One region of the Subdoligranulum variabile genome, then DNA from elsewhere that is predicted to be linked to it. Evidence: predicted binding sites of a transcription regulator. Region 1 holds the regulator's gene; each other region holds the start of a gene.
The links. Region 1 encodes Rex, which represses fermentation and respiration genes when NADH is low (regulators of the CRP and FNR family bind a similar motif). Its sites were predicted from a motif close to ATTGTTAANNNNTTAACAAT; they were not measured.

Region 2: a site for Rex is predicted at 1,731-1,750, ahead of coaD (pantetheine-phosphate adenylyltransferase). Genes of this name have one in related genera too.
Region 3: a site for Rex is predicted at 2,882-2,901, ahead of gap (type I glyceraldehyde-3-phosphate dehydrogenase). Genes of this name have one in related genera too.

Annotation. Positions count from the first base shown of each region.
Region 1 covers NZ_CP102293.1:163,652-169,859, reverse strand. The annotation lists gene htpG (molecular chaperone HtpG) at 1-359, shown strand, start outside; gene NQ490_RS00815 (helix-turn-helix domain-containing protein) at 516-1,379, shown strand; gene NQ490_RS00810 (thymidine kinase) at 1,425-2,039, opposite strand; gene NQ490_RS00805 (redox-sensing transcriptional repressor Rex) at 2,057-2,695, opposite strand; gene NQ490_RS00800 (ClpP family protease) at 2,999-3,718, shown strand; gene NQ490_RS00795 (DNA translocase FtsK) at 3,866-6,208, shown strand, end outside.
Region 2 covers NZ_CP102293.1:2,348,161-2,354,368, forward strand. The annotation lists gene buk (butyrate kinase) at 1-548, opposite strand, end outside; gene ptb (phosphate butyryltransferase) at 573-1,484, opposite strand; gene coaD (pantetheine-phosphate adenylyltransferase) at 1,935-2,423, shown strand; gene NQ490_RS10955 (acetyl-CoA C-acetyltransferase) at 2,512-3,696, shown strand; gene NQ490_RS10960 (enoyl-CoA hydratase-related protein) at 3,715-4,500, shown strand; gene NQ490_RS10965 (3-hydroxyacyl-CoA dehydrogenase family protein) at 4,537-5,409, shown strand; gene NQ490_RS10970 (acyl-CoA dehydrogenase family protein) at 5,486-6,208, shown strand, end outside.
Region 3 covers NZ_CP102293.1:788,797-795,004, reverse strand. The annotation lists gene NQ490_RS04060 (PTS fructose transporter subunit IIABC) at 1-154, shown strand, start outside; gene NQ490_RS04055 (SpoIID/LytB domain-containing protein) at 188-1,183, opposite strand; gene NQ490_RS04050 (hypothetical protein) at 1,314-2,144, shown strand; gene NQ490_RS04045 (hypothetical protein) at 2,177-2,776, opposite strand; gene gap (type I glyceraldehyde-3-phosphate dehydrogenase) at 3,002-4,030, shown strand; gene NQ490_RS04035 (sialate O-acetylesterase) at 4,199-4,966, shown strand; gene NQ490_RS04030 (DUF362 domain-containing protein) at 5,032-6,138, opposite strand.

The DNA.
Region 1 (6,208 bases):
ACAAGGATCTCTTTGAAGAAATCAAAAAGGCTCTGAACGGCAAGGTCAAGGAAGTCAAGGTCAATCCTACGCTGAAGGAGCATCCGGTGACGCTGTCCAGCGAAGGCGGCATCTCCATGGAGATGGAAAAGGTGTTGCGCAAGATGCCCAATGGTGAGGGCGTGGAGAGCACCAAGGTGCTGGAACTCAATCCTTCCCATGCGGTATTCGCCGCGCTCAAGGCTGCCCATGAGGCCGGTGACACCGAGAAAGTTGGCAAGTACGCCGAGCTGCTCTATGATCAGGCACTGCTGATTGCCGGGTTGCCCATCGAGGATCCTGTGGCGTATGCGCAGCTGGTCTGCGGGCTGATGAAGTAATTCCTCTTTTGTATCAGGAGTCGGGAGATTTTCCCGGCTCCTTTTCTTTTGGAAAAAGATTCCCCATTTGAAAACGTGCAAAAAAAGTGCTATCCTAATAAAAATGGCAAAAAAGGTCGGATCGCGGTGCAGGCGATTCAGCGAAAGAGGTTTGCAATGGTTTCGGAATATACCTACTGTCCGCAAACGGATTTCTTCATTGAGCGGCTTGATCGGGACAAAGGTCCCGATATGCCGAGCTTCCATATTCATCACAAGTTTGAAATCTATTACGAAATTGCCGGCACTTGCCGCTATTTTGTGGAAGGTGCTGCTTACATTGTCAACGCAGGCAGCGTGGTTATGATCGGTGAGAACCAGATCCACAAGACGGCTTCCCTGGGAGACTCGCCCTCCAGCCGAATTGTTGTGAATTTCAGCCGGGAATACCTGGAAAAGGTGGCCGCGGCGTTTCCAGAAGTGGATTTCTTTTCCTTTCTGACCGACGAAAGAAATCATCTTTTGTCGGCGATCACCGTCAAGCAGCAGAATCACATTCAAAGTATTTTGCAGCAGATGCTGGATCTGGAAGGGGAGACTTCCCCGGAGGATCAGGCTCTGCGCGCCATGTTGCTGGCGACGTTGCTGTTGGAACTGAAAGCGCTGTGCGTGCAGCAACAGTGCCAGGGGGGCGAAAAAGGGCGGGTGAGCAATCACATTGTGGAACAGATTCAGGCTTACATCGCCCAGCATTATGCCGAAAAGCTCACCCTGACCGGAATTGCCAGCCAGTTTTATATCAGTCCCTATTATCTCAGCCGCCTGTTCAAAAAATCCACCAACCTGAGTCTGATCGAATATATCAACGGGGTGCGCATCAAGGCGGCCCAAAATCTGATCGAAAAATCCGGTGAAAGCATTTCTTCTGTGGCAGGACAAACGGGATTTATGACGACGGCCCACTTTCGCCGGGTTTTCAAGGACGCCACGGGCTTGTCTCCGCAGCAATATCGTCAGCAGTACAAAAGAATCAATAAATAAAAACCACCTTCCCCGGGGTTCTGTACCTCCGGGGAAGGTGGTTTTTTACGATTCCTGCTTTCCGTGCCGTTTCAAAAAGGCTCGGTACTCACGGTACCAGCACTGTGGACAAAGGCTTTGATACTCCACATTGTCGACGGTGTCGATGGCAACCTGTGCGCCTTCAAATACGAATTCTCCGTTGACCTTGCGCCCGTTGCAGATCGCTTTTCGTCCGCAGGCACAGATGGTTTTGAGCTCTTCGATGGTGTGTGCGAGTTCCAACAGGCGGGTGGAACCCGGAAATCCGCGCATCATAAAATCGGCCCGCAGCCCATAGCAGATCACCGGGATACCAAGATCTACCGTGACCAGAAACAGCTGCTCTGCCTGTTCAGGCGTGAAGAACTGACTTTCATCGCAGAGCACACAGGCGGGGGCGCCGCGGGCGGCGGAGTCCTCTTTGACAAGATCTACAATGTTCATGTCTGGCGTGACAAGCTTGTCTACTTTACAACTGATGCCCAGGCGGGAAACAATGGAATCCTGCCCTTTGGTATCGATGGCAGGCTTGAGGATCAGGACACGCATGCCGCGCTCTTTATAATTGTAGGCTACTTGCATCAGAGCCGTGGTTTTGCCGCTGTTCATGGCACCATAGCGGAAGTATAATTTGGCCATAAGGGGACGATCCTCCGTTACTCTTTGTTGCGCAGCCGATAGCCAAGGCTCATCAGGCTGTCGCCCAGATGGACATTCTCCACTGTCAGTTCGGGGTATTCCACCGACAGATCATAGTGGCTGAAGTTCCATACGCCATGAATGCCGTAGGAGACAAGATCCCCGGCCAGATCAATGGCACTCTGACGCGGTACACACAAAACGGCCACCTCGGGATGGTGCTGGGCACAAAAATCCGACAAGGTGTGCAGCGGCAAAATGGGCACCCCGGACATTTCCTTGCCGAATAGATCGGGGTTGATGTCAAAGACACCGATCAGACGATAGCCATTGGTGTCCCGGCTGATAAAGCTGGACACGGCTGAACCCAGATGGCCGGCACCGATTAGGATGGTGGGCAGACGTTCACCATCGCCAAACAACAGTTTGCCGATTTCCGCGCGCAACACATCCACTTTGTAGCCGATACCCTGTTGGCCAAAACCGCCGAAGCAGTTGAAGTCCTGCCGGACCTGACTGGCGGTGGTGCCCATCATATGCGCCAATTCGCTGGACGAAATTTTTTCCTTACCGTCGGCAGACAGATTGGTCAGATAGCGGTAGTACTTGGGCAGTCGCTTGATGACCGGCAGGGAAACTTTATTTTGAACCCCCATGATGAAAATACCTCACAATGTGCCGGCAGCTGTGCTGCCAGGCAAAATTTGCAATACGCATTTTTATAATTTATTATAAATACTATCCGCGAACTTGTCAATTTTTTATCTAAGTTTTTTAAAAAACTGTTCAACAACGATGCTTTACAGCGAAAACAGGACAATTTTCTTGCGCTTTTTTCATTGGGAACAAAAATCGAGAAGAAAAAGAAACATATTTGCCTAGAAAAGCCGTGCATAGGGCGGCGCAGCCAGGGGTACACTGTTAAAAAGATGGTATCGTGAAAGGGGCTGTATCGGTATATGGAACCAACTTCCAAAAAATCCAAGGAAAAAACCAGGCTTAATCCTACAGAAACTGCCGCACTCAAGCGGCTGGAGCACGATTTGATCACCGAAGATGGGATTGTCCCGGCGACCAAGGGACGGCATGCCATTCATTGCCTGACGGTTATCGGAACCATTGAAGGACATACGCTGGCACCGGACAGCCAGAAAACAACCAAATATGAGCATGTGATTCCACAACTTGTGGACATTGAGGAAGACCCGGAGATCGAGGGGCTTCTCGTGATTCTCAATACGGTGGGCGGTGATGTGGAAGCAGGTCTTGCGCTGGCGGAGCTGATCGCGGGGGTCAGCAAACCCAGTGCCACACTGGTGCTGGGGGGCGGCCATTCCATCGGCATTCCGCTGGCAGTATCCGCCCGTCGCAGCTTTATTGTTCCGACGGCCACCATGACAGTGCACCCGGTACGACATTCCGGCATGGTGCTGGGGGTACCGCAGACGTTACGCTATTTTGAACAGATGCAGGAACGTATTGTGGGCTTTGTCGCGGGGCACTCCGGCATTACAGCGAGGCGTTTTACAACACTGATGCACAATACCGGAGAGTTGGTCATGGATATGGGTACGGTGCTGGATGGGCGCCAGGCGGTGGAAGAAGGCCTGATCGACGAACTGGGGGGGCTTTCAGATGCGCTGGGCTATCTGTATCGGGAGATCGAAAGAAAAAAATAAGCAAAATAGCCAATGCGGAACGAAAAGCAGTTCCGCATTTTTCATTTACAACCCCCCGCATTCGTGATAAAATAAAACCTGAATGTCCGTTTGGCTGATGAGCCTACTTATTTTATAAAGCATCTACTCAGAGGGGTATTATTCAATATGGCACAATCTCGTTCCGGAAAGAACAGCAGCAAGCGAAAATCTTCGGCCAGCCGCAGTTCTTCCTCTCGTTCCCGCAGCTCGAGCAGTCGCTCCTCCTCTGCCCGCGGGAAAAAAGCACCGTCCCGGCGCGCCCAGCGCCGTGCTGAAACGCCCAATCTGCTTCGCAGCGTCCTGCTGGCTGGGTTGGGACTTCTCTGCGTGGCGATGGTACTGGTTCCGGGGCAGAATATCTGGAAAGCAATGCGTGGAGGCCTGTTTGGCATCTTTGGCATCATGACTTACCTTGTGGGCCCGTTTCTTTTGTATCTGGCCTATCTGCTGGCGTCGGGGTACCGAGTCGGGCTCTTCGCCGGGAAAGTGGTTCTGATGGGGACTCTGTGTGCCAGCGTTCCTGTCATTTTCTCCAAGGTATCGGTTACCGAAGCCAACGCATGGGAAGTCGTCAAAATGCTGTTTATGCGCGGGCAGAGCGGATTCTGGGAAGGCGGAGTGCTGGGGGCGCCCATTGGCGCAACGCTGCTGGCGTTGTTTGGCCGGCCGGCTTCCAACTTTGTCATGCTTCTGGTGTTTGTGCTGGGGTTGATGGTGTTCTTCGCCATCACGCCGGTGGACGTGGTGGATTTTCTCAATGGCCAGTATCACAAGGTACAGCAGGTTCGTGCGGAGCGGGAAGCCGCCGAATCAGCTTATGACACCCAGCTTTTCGGCGGAGAGCCGGAAGAGGAACCCATTGAAAATCTGACCGGTACGCTGCCGGACGCCCAGCGCCGCCACCATCCCGCGTATGACGTGATAGCTGATACCGGGCGCATCCCGCAGCCGACGGCCCCGACAGCAGAAAATCCCGCGGCGGCAACTGCCGCAACCCTTTCGGGACTGTCTTCTGCTCTGGGGGGCAATTCCCGCGCGTCCTTCGATGTGGATCTGGGACCGTCACCGGAGAGTCAGGCCCTGAAGCAGGCGGTGGAACATGACCCGCTGGAACCTGTCACCATCGGGCCAGGCGGAACATTCGGCATGGATCCGCTGTCGCACCTGTCGGATTCTCAGCGCTTCCATGCGCCCAAGGCGGCGCCGGCTCCGGCCGCTGCCCCGCCGCAGGAAGATTTTGAACTGAAACTGGATGCCGAACCGGCGCAGCAGTCCGGTGAAGGGGATGAACTGGATTCCCTCATCAATCGCGCGGTCAGCGGTCATGCACCGTACTATGCCCAGCGGGATTACAATCCTCCGGAAGAAGAGGAAAGCTTTTCGGTGCCGCTTCAGCCGGAACCGCAGGCGGAGGGCTTTGATACGCCATTGGTACCGGTACAGCCCGAACCGGCAGCCCGCGTACCAGGGGATACGATGGCTTTTTCACCGGATGAGCTGCAGACCCCTGCAGCCGGTGGTGCCATTCCTACTCTCAATGGCAGCTTTGATGTGGGCCAGGCGGCCAGTGCCGCATGGCAGTCCGGCCGTCCGCTGTCGGAATTGCTGGACAATCAGGTGAGCCGGACGCCGCAGCCTACGGGAACGGAAAGCTCCTATATTGTACCGCAGCGCGGGGAAGCAGCCCAGCTGCAGGTCAGTACGGCGGTGGGCAATTCGGCTTCGGCGCCGATCCATACGCCGCCGTCTGCGGCTAAAATGGATCCCAACGCAATGTCCCTTGCCGGCGCAGCCAAGGAGCCGCCCAAACCTTATTGCTATCCTTCGTTGAATCTTTTCAACGCCACGCGCCCGGAGGACGAGGCCGGTGCGGCCCGGGAAATGAAGAAAAATGCCGACACCCTTGTCAACACACTGGAAAGCTTCGGCGTCAAGACCAAGATTCTGGATATCTGCCGTGGGCCTTCGGTTACCCGGTATGAACTGCAGCCGCAGGCCGGCATCAAGGTCAGCCGTATTACCAGCCTGGCAGATGATATTGCACTGAATCTGGCCACTGCCGGGGTGCGTATCGAAGCGCCGATTCCCGGCAAGCCGGCAGTGGGTATTGAGGTGCCCAACAAGATCCGTTCCACGGTGAACATCCGCACGGTGTTCGAATCGCAGAATTATATCAATATGCGCAGCCCGCTGACGATGGCACTCGGCAAGGATATTGCCGGTACGGCCCAGGTGGCGGATCTGTGCAAGATGCCCCATCTGCTGATCGCCGGTTCCACCGGCAGCGGCAAATCGGTTTGTGTGAACTCCATCATCATCAGCTTTTTGTTCCGCTCCGGTCCGGAGGATGTCAAGCTGATTCTCATTGACCCCAAGGTCGTGGAATTGGCGGAGTACAACGGAATTCCGCATCTTCTGATGCCGGTCGTTACAGAACCACGCAAGGCGGCCGGCGCGCTGGGGGCCAGC
Region 2 (6,208 bases), 1.1 Mb from region 1:
TGGATGACGATGAGGTTCAGATCCTCGTAGCGCTTGCCGTTCTCCTTGGCGAAGCGGCGGGCCACGGCCTTCTGGTTCAGGGCGTGGAAGATGGAGCGGCGGGGCAGCTCCGGCATGCCGGACAGACGGGCCTTGTCGGTCAGCTCATCCACCACGACGGGGTCCACAATGTAGCTGGGCACGCCCAGGGCGTCGCCAATCTCGCGGGCCAGGATGCCGCCCAGGTTGGAGGCGTGCTGGCCCTGGACGCCGGCTTTCAGGTCGGCCAGCAGGGCGTCGCTGACGGCGTAGGTGCCGCCGGGAATGGGCTTGAGCAGACCGCCGCGGCCGACGATGACGTTCAGGCTCTTGGGGTCACAGTTCTTCTCTTTCAGGAAGTCCAGAATGATCTCCTTGCGGAAGTCCTTCTGGTCGATGACGCTGGCGTACTTGGCGATCTCCTCGGTGGGGTGGCGCAGCGTTTCCTCGAACAGCAGGGTCTCATCCTCGAACACACCAACCTTGGTGGAGGTGGAACCGGGGTTGATGACCAACGTTTTGATGGACATGGTATCTCTTCTCCTTTTCTTCTCTTATTCCTGCTTCAGGCCGGCAGCCACAACGGCGGCCAGCGCGATGGAGTTGACCTTGGTCTGGAAGGAATCGGAGCGGCTGGTCAGGATGGCGGGCACCTTGGTACCGGTCAGGATGCAGCCGTTCTTGCACTCGGCGGTGTGGACCAGCGTCTTGTAGACAAGGTTGCCGGCCTGGATGTCGGGGAAAAGCAGGATGTCGGCATGGCCGGCGGCCGGACGGTCCTGGGCGCCCTTGTGATGAGCGGCCTCGGGATCGATGGCGATGTCCATGGATAGGGGACCGTCCACCACGCAGCCGGTGATCTTGCCCTCTTCGTTCATCTTGCGCAGTTCGTCGGCATCCACGGTGCAGGGCATCTTGGGGTTGACCACCTCAACAGCGGCCAGGGGCGCTACCTTGGGGCACTCCACGCCGCAGGCATGGGCCACGGCCACGGTGTTCTCGATGATGTGGACCTTGTCCTCCAGGGTGGGGTAGGTCATGAAGGCCACGTCGGTGAGGAAGAGCAGCTGCTCGATGCCCTTGACTTCGAACACGGCCACATGGGACAGCGTCTTGCCGGTGCGCAGACCCACTTCCTTGTCCAGCACACTCTTCAGGAAGGTCTTGGTGTCCAGCAGGCCCTTCATGTACATGTTGGCCACACCGTCGTGGGCCAGCTTGACGGCCTTCAGCGAGGCCTGGACCTTGTCCGGCTCGTTGATGATCTCGTAGTCGCTCAGGTCAATGTTGAGCTCCGCAGCGATCTTGCGGATGGCGGCTTCGTCGCCGACGAGAATGGCGTCGGCAATGCCCTGCTTGTGGGCCGCGTCGACGGCTTCCAGAACGGCGTCGTCCTCGGCGGCGGCTACGGCCAGCTTCTGCTTGCCGCAGGTCTTTACTTTTGCGATCAGATCCTCAAAATTCATGGTACAGCACCTCGTTTATTGTATCCTGGCAGGTAATCCAGAGGGACACACCCTCGCATGTTAAAATAATAACACGGTAGCGCCTGCGGGTCAAGAGGCAAAACACCCGTCGCTGTTCAGCGCGGACGGCGCAGTACCCCTATTAAATAGGTAGGCTGCATGGAGACCACCCCTGCGGAAAAGAAAAGTTTTGTGCGGAATGCCAAAACAAATCTGCGATTTCAACATAATTTTAACAGTTGGGCAATTGACAAAACCTTAACAAGATGGTAAAACTATAGTAGAGTTTCTGGAAATGCGCCGGAAACCCTGCGGCACCAGCCGCCGCGCACCTGACCGAGTCGGTTTTTGATGATTGCCTGAAGCCAGCCACGGCGCCGGTGCCTACATTTCCGCCCAAGGTTGTTTAATTTTTAACAGATAGGGCGGAAGAGGAAAGGTTTGTGTACCATGCCCATTGCCATGTATCCCGGCAGCTTTGACCCCGTTACCCGCGGGCATCTGGATATCATCAAGCGCTCCAGCCGTATGTTTGACAAGCTGATCGTCGCCGTGCTGGTCAACAGTGCGAAGACGCCGCTGTTTACGGTCGAGGAGCGCGTTGCCATGCTGCGGGAGTGCTGCAAGGATATGCCCAACGTGGAGGTGGATTCCTTCAACGGCCTGACCGTGAGCTTTGCCAAGCAGAAGGGGGCCACCGTCATGGTACGGGGGCTGCGCGCGGTCACGGATTTCGAGAATGAGATCCAGCTCGCCCACACCAATTACGCCATGATGCCGGAGATCGAGACGATGTTCCTGGCCACGGCCATCAAATGGAGTTACCTGTCTTCCACCATCGTGCGGGAGGCCGCCCACTACGGGCAGGACGTTTCCCGGTTCGTGCCGCCCAACGTGGAGAAGGAACTGCTCGCCAAGCGGGCGGCAGGCAAACTCTGAGCACAGAATTCACACCGCCCCGGCGGTTTGAAGATACACGGTTTACTAAAGAAGTCTATCCACAAAAAATGTTTTCAGGAGGCTACTTATGAAGAAGATCGTCATTGCAAGCGCCTGCCGTACTGCCATCGGCAAGTTCGGCGGCACGCTGTCCAACGTCCCCGCTGCGGAACTGGGCTCCATTGTCATCAAGGAAGCCATCAACCGCGCCGGCATCAAGCCTGAGCAGGTCGACCATGTCTACATGGGCTGTGTCATCCAGGCAGGCCTGGGCCAGAACGTTGCCCGTCAGGCCAGCCTGAAGGCCGGTCTGCCCGTCACCACCCCGGCTGTCACCGTCAACGTGGTCTGCGGCTCCGGCCTGAACTGCGTCAACATGGCTGCCCAGATGATCGAGGCCGGCGATGCTGACATCGTCGTGGCCGGCGGTACTGAGAACATGGATATGGCTCCCTTCGCCATGATGAAGGGCCGCTACGGCTACCGCATGGGCTCCCCCATGGGCAAGAGCGAGCTGGTGGACACCATGGTCAACGACGCTCTGTGGGACGCTTTCAACAACTACCACATGGGCATCACCGCTGAGAACGTGGCTGAGCAGTGGGGCCTGACCCGTGAGCAGCTGGACGAGTTCGCTTACAACAGCCAGGTCAAGGCCGACGCCGCCATCAAGAGCGGTGCCTTCAAGGACGAGATCGTTCCCGTCACCATCAAGACCAAGAAGGCCGAGATCGTCTTCGATACCGATGAAGGCCCCCGTCTCAGCCCGATGGAAGTGCTGGGCAAGCTGAAGCCCGCCTTCAAGAAGGACGGCATCGTCACCGCCGGCAACTCCTCCGCCATCAACGACGGCGCTGCTGCCCTCGTCATCATGAGCGAGGACAAGGCCAAGGAACTGGGCATCACCCCCATGGCTACCTGGGTCGGCGGCGCTCTGGGCGGCGTAGATCCCTCCATCATGGGTGTCGGCCCCATCGCCGCCACCAACAAGGTCATGGCCAAGACCGGCCTGACCGTGGACGACATGGACCTCATCGAGGCCAACGAAGCCTTCGCTGCGCAGAGCCTGGCTGTTGCCCATGACCTGAAGTTCGACATGAGCAAGGTCAACGTCAACGGCGGCGCCATCGCCCTGGGCCATCCCGTCGGCGCTTCCGGTGCCCGTATCCTCGTCACCCTGCTCTACGCCATGAAGCATCGCGGCGCTCACAAGGGCCTGGCTACCCTGTGCATCGGCGGCGGCATGGGCTGCGCCACCATCGTGGAAATGTAAGTTACGGAGGAATCGGAAATGTCCTTTGTCAATACCGAAATCCAGGACGCTGTCGCCGTTGTGACGATTGACCGTCCCAAGGCGCTCAACGCCCTGAATCCCGAAGTGCTGGCCGACCTGAAGGCCGCCTTCGAATCCATTGACCAGAACACCGTGCGCTGCGTGGTCCTCACCGGCGCCGGTGACAAGAGCTTCGTGGCCGGTGCCGATATCGGCTCCATGTCCACCATGACCAAGGCGGAAGGCGAGGCCTTCGGCAAGCTGGGCAACGACATCTTCCTGATGATCGAGCACTTCCCGCTGCCCGTCATCGCGGCCGTCAACGGTTTTGCCCTGGGCGGCGGCAACGAGCTGGCCATGAGCTGCGACATCCGCATTTGCTCCGACAACGCCGTCTTCGGTCAGCCCGAAGTGGGCCTGGGCATCACCCCGGGCTTCGGCGGCACCCAGCGCCTGGCCCGTCTGGTGGGCATGGGCATGGCCAAGCAGATGGTCTACTCCGCTCTGAACATCAAGGCGGATGAGGCTCTGCGCATCGGTCTGGTCAACGCCGTGTACACCCAGGAAGAGCTGATGCCTGCGGCGCTCAAGCTGGCCGGCAAGATCGCGAAGAACGCGCCCATCGCCGTCCGCAACTGCAAGAAGGCCATTAACGACGGCATCAGCCTGCCCATCGAGAAGGCCGTGGAAGTGGAAGAAAAGCTGTTCGGCGACTGCTTCGAGACCCACGATCAGGTGGAGGGCATGGGCTGCTTCCTCAGCCGCGAGAAGCCGAAACCCAAACCGGTTTTCACCAACAACTGATTTTTTATAAATAACAATTTCAGGAGGGTTACTACTATGAAGGTAGGCGTTATTGGCGCTGGCACCATGGGCCAGGGCATTGCAAAGGCTTTTGCGCAGGTCGAGGGTTACACCGTGGCTCTGTGCGACATCAAGCAGGAGTGGGCCGAGGGCGGCAAGGACAAGATCGCCAAGGGCTACGCCAAGCTGGTTGCCAAGGGCAAGCTGGACCAGGCTGAAGTGGATCGCCGTCTGGCGGCCATCACCCCGGGCCTGAAGGAAGACATCTGCGCCGACTGCGACCTCATCGTCGAGGCTGCTTTCGAGGACGTGAAGGTCAAGCAGGACACCTTCTCCGCGCTGGACAAGATCTGCAAGCCGGAGTGCGTTTTCGCTTCCAACACTTCCTCTCTGTCCATCACTGAGATCGGCAAGGGCCTGTCCCGTCCTCTGGTGGGCATGCACTTCTTCAACCCCGCCGACCGCATGAAGCTCATCGAGGTCATCGCCGGTGTGAACACCCCCGCCGAGACCGTGGAGACCATCAAGAAGATCAGCGTGGAGATCGGCAAGACTCCCGTTCAGGTCAATGAGGCTGCCGGCTTCGTCGTCAACCGCATCCTGATCCCCATGATCAACGAAGCTGCCTTCATCAAGATGGAGGGCGTTTCCGACATCGCCGGCATCGACACCGCCATGAAGCTGGGTGCCAACCATCCCATGGGACCCCTGGAGCTGGGCGACTTCGTCGGCCTGGACATCTGCCTGGCCATCATGGACGTCCTGTACAAGGAGACCGGCGACAGCAAGTACCGTGCCTGCCCGCTGATCCGCAAGATGGTCCGCGGCGGCAACCTGGGCTGCAAGACCGGCAAGGGCTTCTATGTCTACAACGCCGATCGCACCAAGACCCCTGTGGACGCCCTGTAATTCAGTAAAACTTTCGCGCCTGGCGCGGGCAATACCGCGCCGGGCTGCGTTTGTTTGAGTAATGGAGGTTTATCAAATGGATTTTACTCTGTCCAAGCAGCAGCAAATGGTCCAGAAAATGTACAAGGAATTTGCTGAGAACGAAGTCAAGCCTCTCGCCAAAAAGGTCGATGCCGAGGAATATTTCCCCGTTGAGACCGTTCAGAAGATGGCGAAGCTGGGCATGATGGGCATCTACTTCCCGAAGGAAGTCGGCGGCGCCGGCGGCGATGTGCTGTCCTACGTCATGGCCGTTGAGGAGATGTCCAAGGTCTGCGGCACCACCGGTGTCATCATCTCCGCCCACACCTCTCTGTGCGCCGCTCCCATTTTCGAGAACGGCACCCCCGAGCAGAAGGCCAAGTACCTGCCCAAGCTGTGCAGCGGCGAGTGGATCGGCGCGTTCGGTCTGACCGAGCCCGGCGCCGGCACCGATGCCCAGGGCCAGCAGACCTTCGCCGTTGACGAGGGCGATCACTGGAAGCTGAACGGCTCCAAGATCTTCATCACCAACGCCGGCTACGCCAACGTCTTCATCATCATCGCCGTTACCGGCACCGTGCTGGACAAGCGCGGCCGCAAGCAGAAGGAAATCTCCGCCTTCATCGTCGAGCGCACCGATCCCGGTTTCAAGGTCGGCAAGCCCGAGGACAAGATGGGCATCCGTGGTTCCTCCACCTGCGAGCTGATCATGGAAGACTGCATCATCCCGAAGGACCGTCTGCTGGGTGTCAAGGGCAAGGGCTTCCAGCTGGCCATG
Region 3 (6,208 bases), 630 kb from region 1:
CGTGCTGCAGAACTGCGGCTGTCCCGCCCCCCACGGCGGCATCTTCCTCATCGCCGTCATCCGCAACCCGCCGGGCTTTCTGCTGGCTCTGGCGGCGGGCTCCCTGCTGGGGGCGGTTCTGCTGGCCCTGCTGAAAAAACCGCTGCGCGGATAAAATCCACAAGCCTCCTTTACGGAGGCTTGTTTTTTATTCCGCCACTTCGCAGCCGGGAAAGTAGTAGGTCAGGATCTCCCGCCAGTCAGCGCCGCCCTCGGCCATGGCCTTGGCACCGTACTGGCTCAGTCCCACGCCGTGACCGTAGCCGCGGGTAGTCACCGTAAAGGCATCACCCTCATAAGCTACCGTAAAGCAGGCCGACCGCAGCGCCAGGGCGCTGCGCAGCGTGGTGCCCCGGAACGTCTCGCCGCAGACTTCCATGGTGTCCACATACCCGGCGTCGTCCCATTGCGTCTCTCCGAACCAGGCGGCCGGATCGTCACCGGGGGTCAGGCCCAGGCCCTGCAGCAGGGTGGCCATCTGTTCGGTACTGTAGGTGATGGAAACTTCGTAGTCGGACACCGTCTTGTCCCAGGGGGAATCCACCCCCTGGAGATAGGGCAGGGCCGTCAGCCAGACGTTCTGGCTGGCTTCGGTTTTGCCGGCGCTGATGCTGTGGTAGCAGGCCGCTGCCGGGGCGCCGTCGTAGCAGAGCAGTGCCCCGCAGACTTCTTCGGCCAGGGCAGCGAACCGGGCCTGGTTTTCCTCATAGGCGTCGCCCCAGCGCGCCCGCAGGACATCGGCGTCGGTCCAGCCGGCGCACAGGGCGCTGTTTACCTGCATGGGTTCCTCTCCCAGTGAGAGGGCATAGCTGTGGCTGGCCACCATCTGGGCCTGGATGGCGTCGTCGGGCCAGTCCGGCGGCAGTTCGCAGGCGGCGGCCCCGATGAGAAATTCCTCCACCGGCACCGTGATCGTCTGCCCGACGGCGGCGTCGTATAAGGCTAAGTCCGCCCCGGCGTCGGCATCGGTCACGGGGGTCTCGGCCAGGGGAGGGGGCGTCAGTGCCGGGATCTCCGCTGTAGGGGCGGGGGTGGCCTGCGGGACCTGAGAGGTCGATGATCCGGACGGCAGCAGCAAAACGGAAAAGGGGGCCAGAGCGGCCAGCACCCCCAGCAATACGGCGTACAGCAATGTCTTTTTCAAGGCTCGATTCCCTCACGCTTGCAATTTGCCCGGCGCGGCGGTACAATACTCTCAGACTCTGCGCGGGCCTGTCCTATGGGTATGCGGCCGGCCCGGCGCAGTATACCAATCCCGGAATGAGGAAACCTGTATGAAACAAAAACGACCGCACGGCATTCTGCTGCTGCTTTTGGGGCTGGCTCTGGCCGTGGTGCACGGCGCGGACCTGCTGCTGTGGGCTGACGCCTCCACCGGCTTTGCCCGCAGCGGGTCGGTCTGGTGGCGTTATGCTGTCTGGCTGGCCGCCCTGCTGCTGCCCTATCTGCCCGCCCGTCGGGCCGCACCGCAGCCGGCGGCCCTCAGTGATACCAATCTGCCGCTGGGTATCTGTATGGTGTTTGCCGGGGTACTGCTGGCGGCCAGCGGCCTGGTGACCTTCCCCAGTGCCTGGGTCGTGACCCAGAATCCCTATCTCTTCACGGTCTATCCGCTGCCTGCTGCCTGGGCTGACGTGGTGACGCCGCTGTTGGGTGGTGTGTGGCTGGTTGTCTACGGTGTACGGGCCTGTCTGGGCTTCGGCCTGCGGCGGGGACACCTGGGGCATGCGCTGGCCGGGGTGGTTCTGCCGTTGTGCCTGTTGTGGCGGCTGGTCTGGCGGTTCCAGTTCGTGCCGGCCTCCCTGCAGCGGATGCCCTGCACCCTGCGGGTGCTCAGCGCTGTGGCGGCCCTGCTTTTCGCCGTGGTACTGCTCAAGGTGTTCCTGGTGCCGGGCCTGCCCTGCGGGCATACCCTGTTCGCGGCGGGCAGCGGCTGCTTCCTGCTCTGCACCTGTCTGGAACTGGTCCAGACGCTGTTTGAGGCTTTCCGCGGGATGCTGATTTTGCCCGACCTTCTGACGGGGCTGGGCATCGGCCTGCTGGGGCTCTGCGGACTGGTGTGCGCCTGGGCGGCCTGCGGTCCGGATGCGGCTGAAGAAGAATAACAAGAAACAAGACCGGGGCCTTGCGGCCCCGGTCATTCGTTTGGCCCTGCACAGAAACCCGGCAGAAAAATCTGCAGGGGACTGTAACGGTCCAGAAGCAGTTCCGCCGGTTCCGGCGGGGTTCGCAGCGGCAGTGCGGCCCGCAAAGGCAGCCGCAGCGCCGCGGTGAAGGGGCCGTTGCCGCCGCTTTGCACCACGGCACCGCCGCAGACGGCGGCGGTGCGCAGCAGCAGGGCCCGGGCGTCGGCGGGCAGACTGCGGCCGGTTCCGCCCCGCAGCACCAGTACGGCGGCTCCGGCAGTCATTTCCAGATGCAGCACGGCACGCCGCTCGGGGGCGGTCAGCGTTCCTTCTACCCAGCACAGCAGAGCTGCCTGCAGCAGAGCACGGGGCAGTGCCACCGGCACCGGGCCGGATGCCGGTGCATAATACAGCCACCCTGCGCGGCAGAGCACACCCTCCCGCAGGGCGGCACAGAGCGTCTCCAGTTCCTCGTTCAGATCCAGCGCCTGGGCCGGAGCCGGGGCGGCCAGGGCCTCGGCGGTGTACAGCAGCCGCAGCTGCGGCTGCACCGATACGCCCCGGGCGGCTTCCTCGGCCAGCGCGGCGCGGGCCGGATTCTCGGGCAGCATGGCATCACCTCCTTCTTGGTCACAGCCTAGTCTGCGCAGTTTACGCCGCAACCGCGGTGGAAAATGCTTCCACGCCCGGGGAAATTTCATTTTTTTTGAAAAATTTGCGTTAAAAGAATAACAACCCTCTTGCAGATTGTGTAAGAATAGGGTACAATAGTAGCATACCACAGAGCGGGATTCCGCTCGCAAGGTTATACAATAAAATCTTGGGAGGATTTTACTATGGCTGTTAAAGTTGCTATCAATGGTTTTGGCCGTATCGGCCGTCTGGCTTTCCGTCAGATGTTTGAGGCGGAAGGCTACGAAGTCGTCGCCATCAACGACCTGACCAGCCCCGCTATGCTGGCTCACCTGCTGAAGTACGACACCGCTCAGGGCTCTTTCCTGGGCAAGATCGGCGAGAACAAGCACACCGTCGAGGCTGGCGATGACTGCATCATCGTCGACGGCAAGAAGATCACCATCTACGCCATCAAGGACGCCAAGGATTGCCCCTGGGGCGAGCTGGGCATCGATGTCGTTCTGGAGTGCACCGGCTTCTACACCAGCAAGGAGAAGAGCATGGCTCACATCGCTGCTGGCGCCAAGAAGGTCGTTATCTCCGCTCCTGCCGGCAATGACCTGAAGACCATCGTCTACTCCGTCAACGAGAAGACCCTGACCAAGGAAGATCAGGTCATCTCCGCTGCTTCCTGCACCACCAACTGCCTGGCTCCGATGGCCGACACTCTGAACAAGACCTACCCCATCGTTTCCGGCATCATGACCACCGTTCATGCTTACACCGGCGACCAGATGATCCTGGACGGCCCGCAGCGTAAGGGCGACCTGCGCCGCGCTCGTGCTGGTGCTCAGAACATCGTTCCCAACTCCACCGGCGCTGCCAAGGCCATCGGCCTGGTCATCCCCGAGCTGAACGGCAAGCTGATCGGCTCTGCCCAGCGTGTGCCCGTTCCCACCGGTTCTACCACCATCCTGGTTGCCGTTGTCAAGGGCAAGGACGTCACCAAGGAGTCCATCAACGCCGCTATGAAGGCTGCTGCCTCCGAGAGCTTCGGCTACAACGAGGATCAGATCGTCTCTTCTGACGTCATCGGCATGCGTTACGGCAGCCTGTTCGACGCCACCCAGACCATGGTCACCAAGATCGACGACGACACCTATCAGGTTCAGGTCGTGTCCTGGTACGACAACGAGAACAGCTACACCAGCCAGATGGTCCGCACCATTAAGTACTTCGCTGAGCTGTAATCCAAATCTTCCCGCATAAAGGTGCCGCCGCACTCCTCACGGAGCGCGGCGGCGCTTTTTTGTGGACAGGACTTGCCCGGCGTTGCAGTCCGGCCGTCAGGTGATATAATAGGGCTGCCGGGATCTTCCGGCCCTACAGGAAACAGCAAAGGAACGGTGGATACCGCTATGCAGCAGTATGATCTCTTTTTGTTTGCCGGTCAGTCCAATATGGCGGGGCGGGGCACCACCAGCCCGCAGTGGCCGCAACCGGCCCCGAAGCTGGTGCCGGGAGCCGGGATGGAATACCGGGCAGTGTCCGACCCTATGCACCTGTACCCCATTGCGGAACCGTTCGGTGCGGCGGAAAATGAACCTGGCGGCATCGACGAGCCGGGCAGAAAGACCGGCTCTCTCGTGACGGCCTTCGTCAATGCCTATTACACGGAAACGGGGATACCGGTGCTGGGAGTCTCCGCCAGCCGGGGCGGTTCCGGCATGGAACTGTGGCAGGGAAAACAGGATTTGCTCAGTGACGCTTTGCGGCGGTGGGACCGGGCACAGCAATATGCGGCGGACCACGATCTTGCCATACGGCACCGGTTTGTCCTCTGGTGCCAGGGGGAGACCGACGGCGATCATGGTACGACGCCGGAACACTATGCAACGGAATTCCGCAGCATGCTGGCCGGAATGCAGGCGCACGGCATCGAGACATGCTTCCTCATCGCCATCGGTCAGTACAACGGCGTCAAAGGCTATGACTATACCGCCATCCATCAGGCCCAGCTGGACCTGGCCCGGACCTGCCCCGGGGTGGTGCTGGTCAGCGACGGCTTCTGGTCGATGCGCGCCCGCGGTCTGATGAAAGATTCCTACCACTATTACCAGCAGGCCTACAACGAGGTGGGCACCGCCGCCGGACAGGCGGCAGCCGCCTATAGCCAAAGCCTGTGAAAGAAAAAACTCCTGTGTATCCGGAATACTTCCGGTACACAGGAGCTTTTTTATGGAGGAAAAACTCAGATCTTGATCAGTTCATACTCGCGGGTGCCCACGCCGATCTTCTCCGCGTGTTCCAGGCAGCTCTTCCAGTTGGTGGCGGGGCTGGAGTCGGTGAAGTGGTCGTGGTGCTCCTGAGGCATCTCGGCCAGATGGCTGCCCGGCATGACCGGCTGCTGATTGACAGCATCCACACAGGCCTGGTCCAGGGCCACCGGGTCGAAGCTGGCGAACATGCCCACATCGGGGACGATGGGCACATCGTTTTCGGCATGGCAGTCGCAGTAGGGGGACACATCGATGACCAGGCTGATGTGGAACTGGGGACGGCCGCTGACAACAGCCTTGCTGTATTCGGCAATCTTGCAGTTCAGAATGTCGTTGCTCTCGTCCTCGGCGGCGCGGACGGCGTCGGTGGGGCAGACGCCGATGCAGCGGCCGCAGCCCACGCACTTGTTCTGGTCGATGCTGGACTTGCGGTCCACGATGTGGGGGGCATCGTGGGCGCAGATCTTGACGCAGCGGCCGCAGCCCACGCAGAGTTCCTGCTTCACGTAAGGTTTGCCGGCGCTGTGCATCTCCATCTTGCCGGCGCGGGAACCGCAGCCCATGCCGATGTTTTTCAGCGCCCCGCCGAAACCGGTAGATTCATGGCCCTTGAAGTGGGACAGCGTGATGAACACATCGGCGTCCATGATGGCACGGCCAATCTTGGCCTCCTTCACGTAGGTGCCACCCTCCACGGGGACGAGCTCCTCATCGGTGCCTTTCAGGCCATCGGCAATGATGACGTGGCAGCCGGTGGAGAAGGGGGAAAAACCGTTCACATACGCGGTGTCCAGATGGTCCAGGGCGTTCTTGCGGCCGCCCACATACAGGGTGTTGCAGTCGGTGAGGAAAGGCTTGCCGCCCAGTTCCTTGATCACCTTGACCACCACGGCGGCGTAGTTGGGCCGCAGATAGGCCAGGTTGCCGGGCTCGCCGAAATGGATCTTGATGGCGACGTACTTGTTGGTGAAATCAATCTGGCCGATGCCGGCGGTCTTGATGAGCCGTTCCAGCTTCTGGGGCAGGTTTTCATTGAACGAAGTGCGCAGGTCGGTGAAATAAACTTTCGATGCAGACATGGATACGCCTCCTGTTTGATGTCGTCTTGCTCTTTTTTATTGTAAAATACACGGGCCGAAAATGCAATAG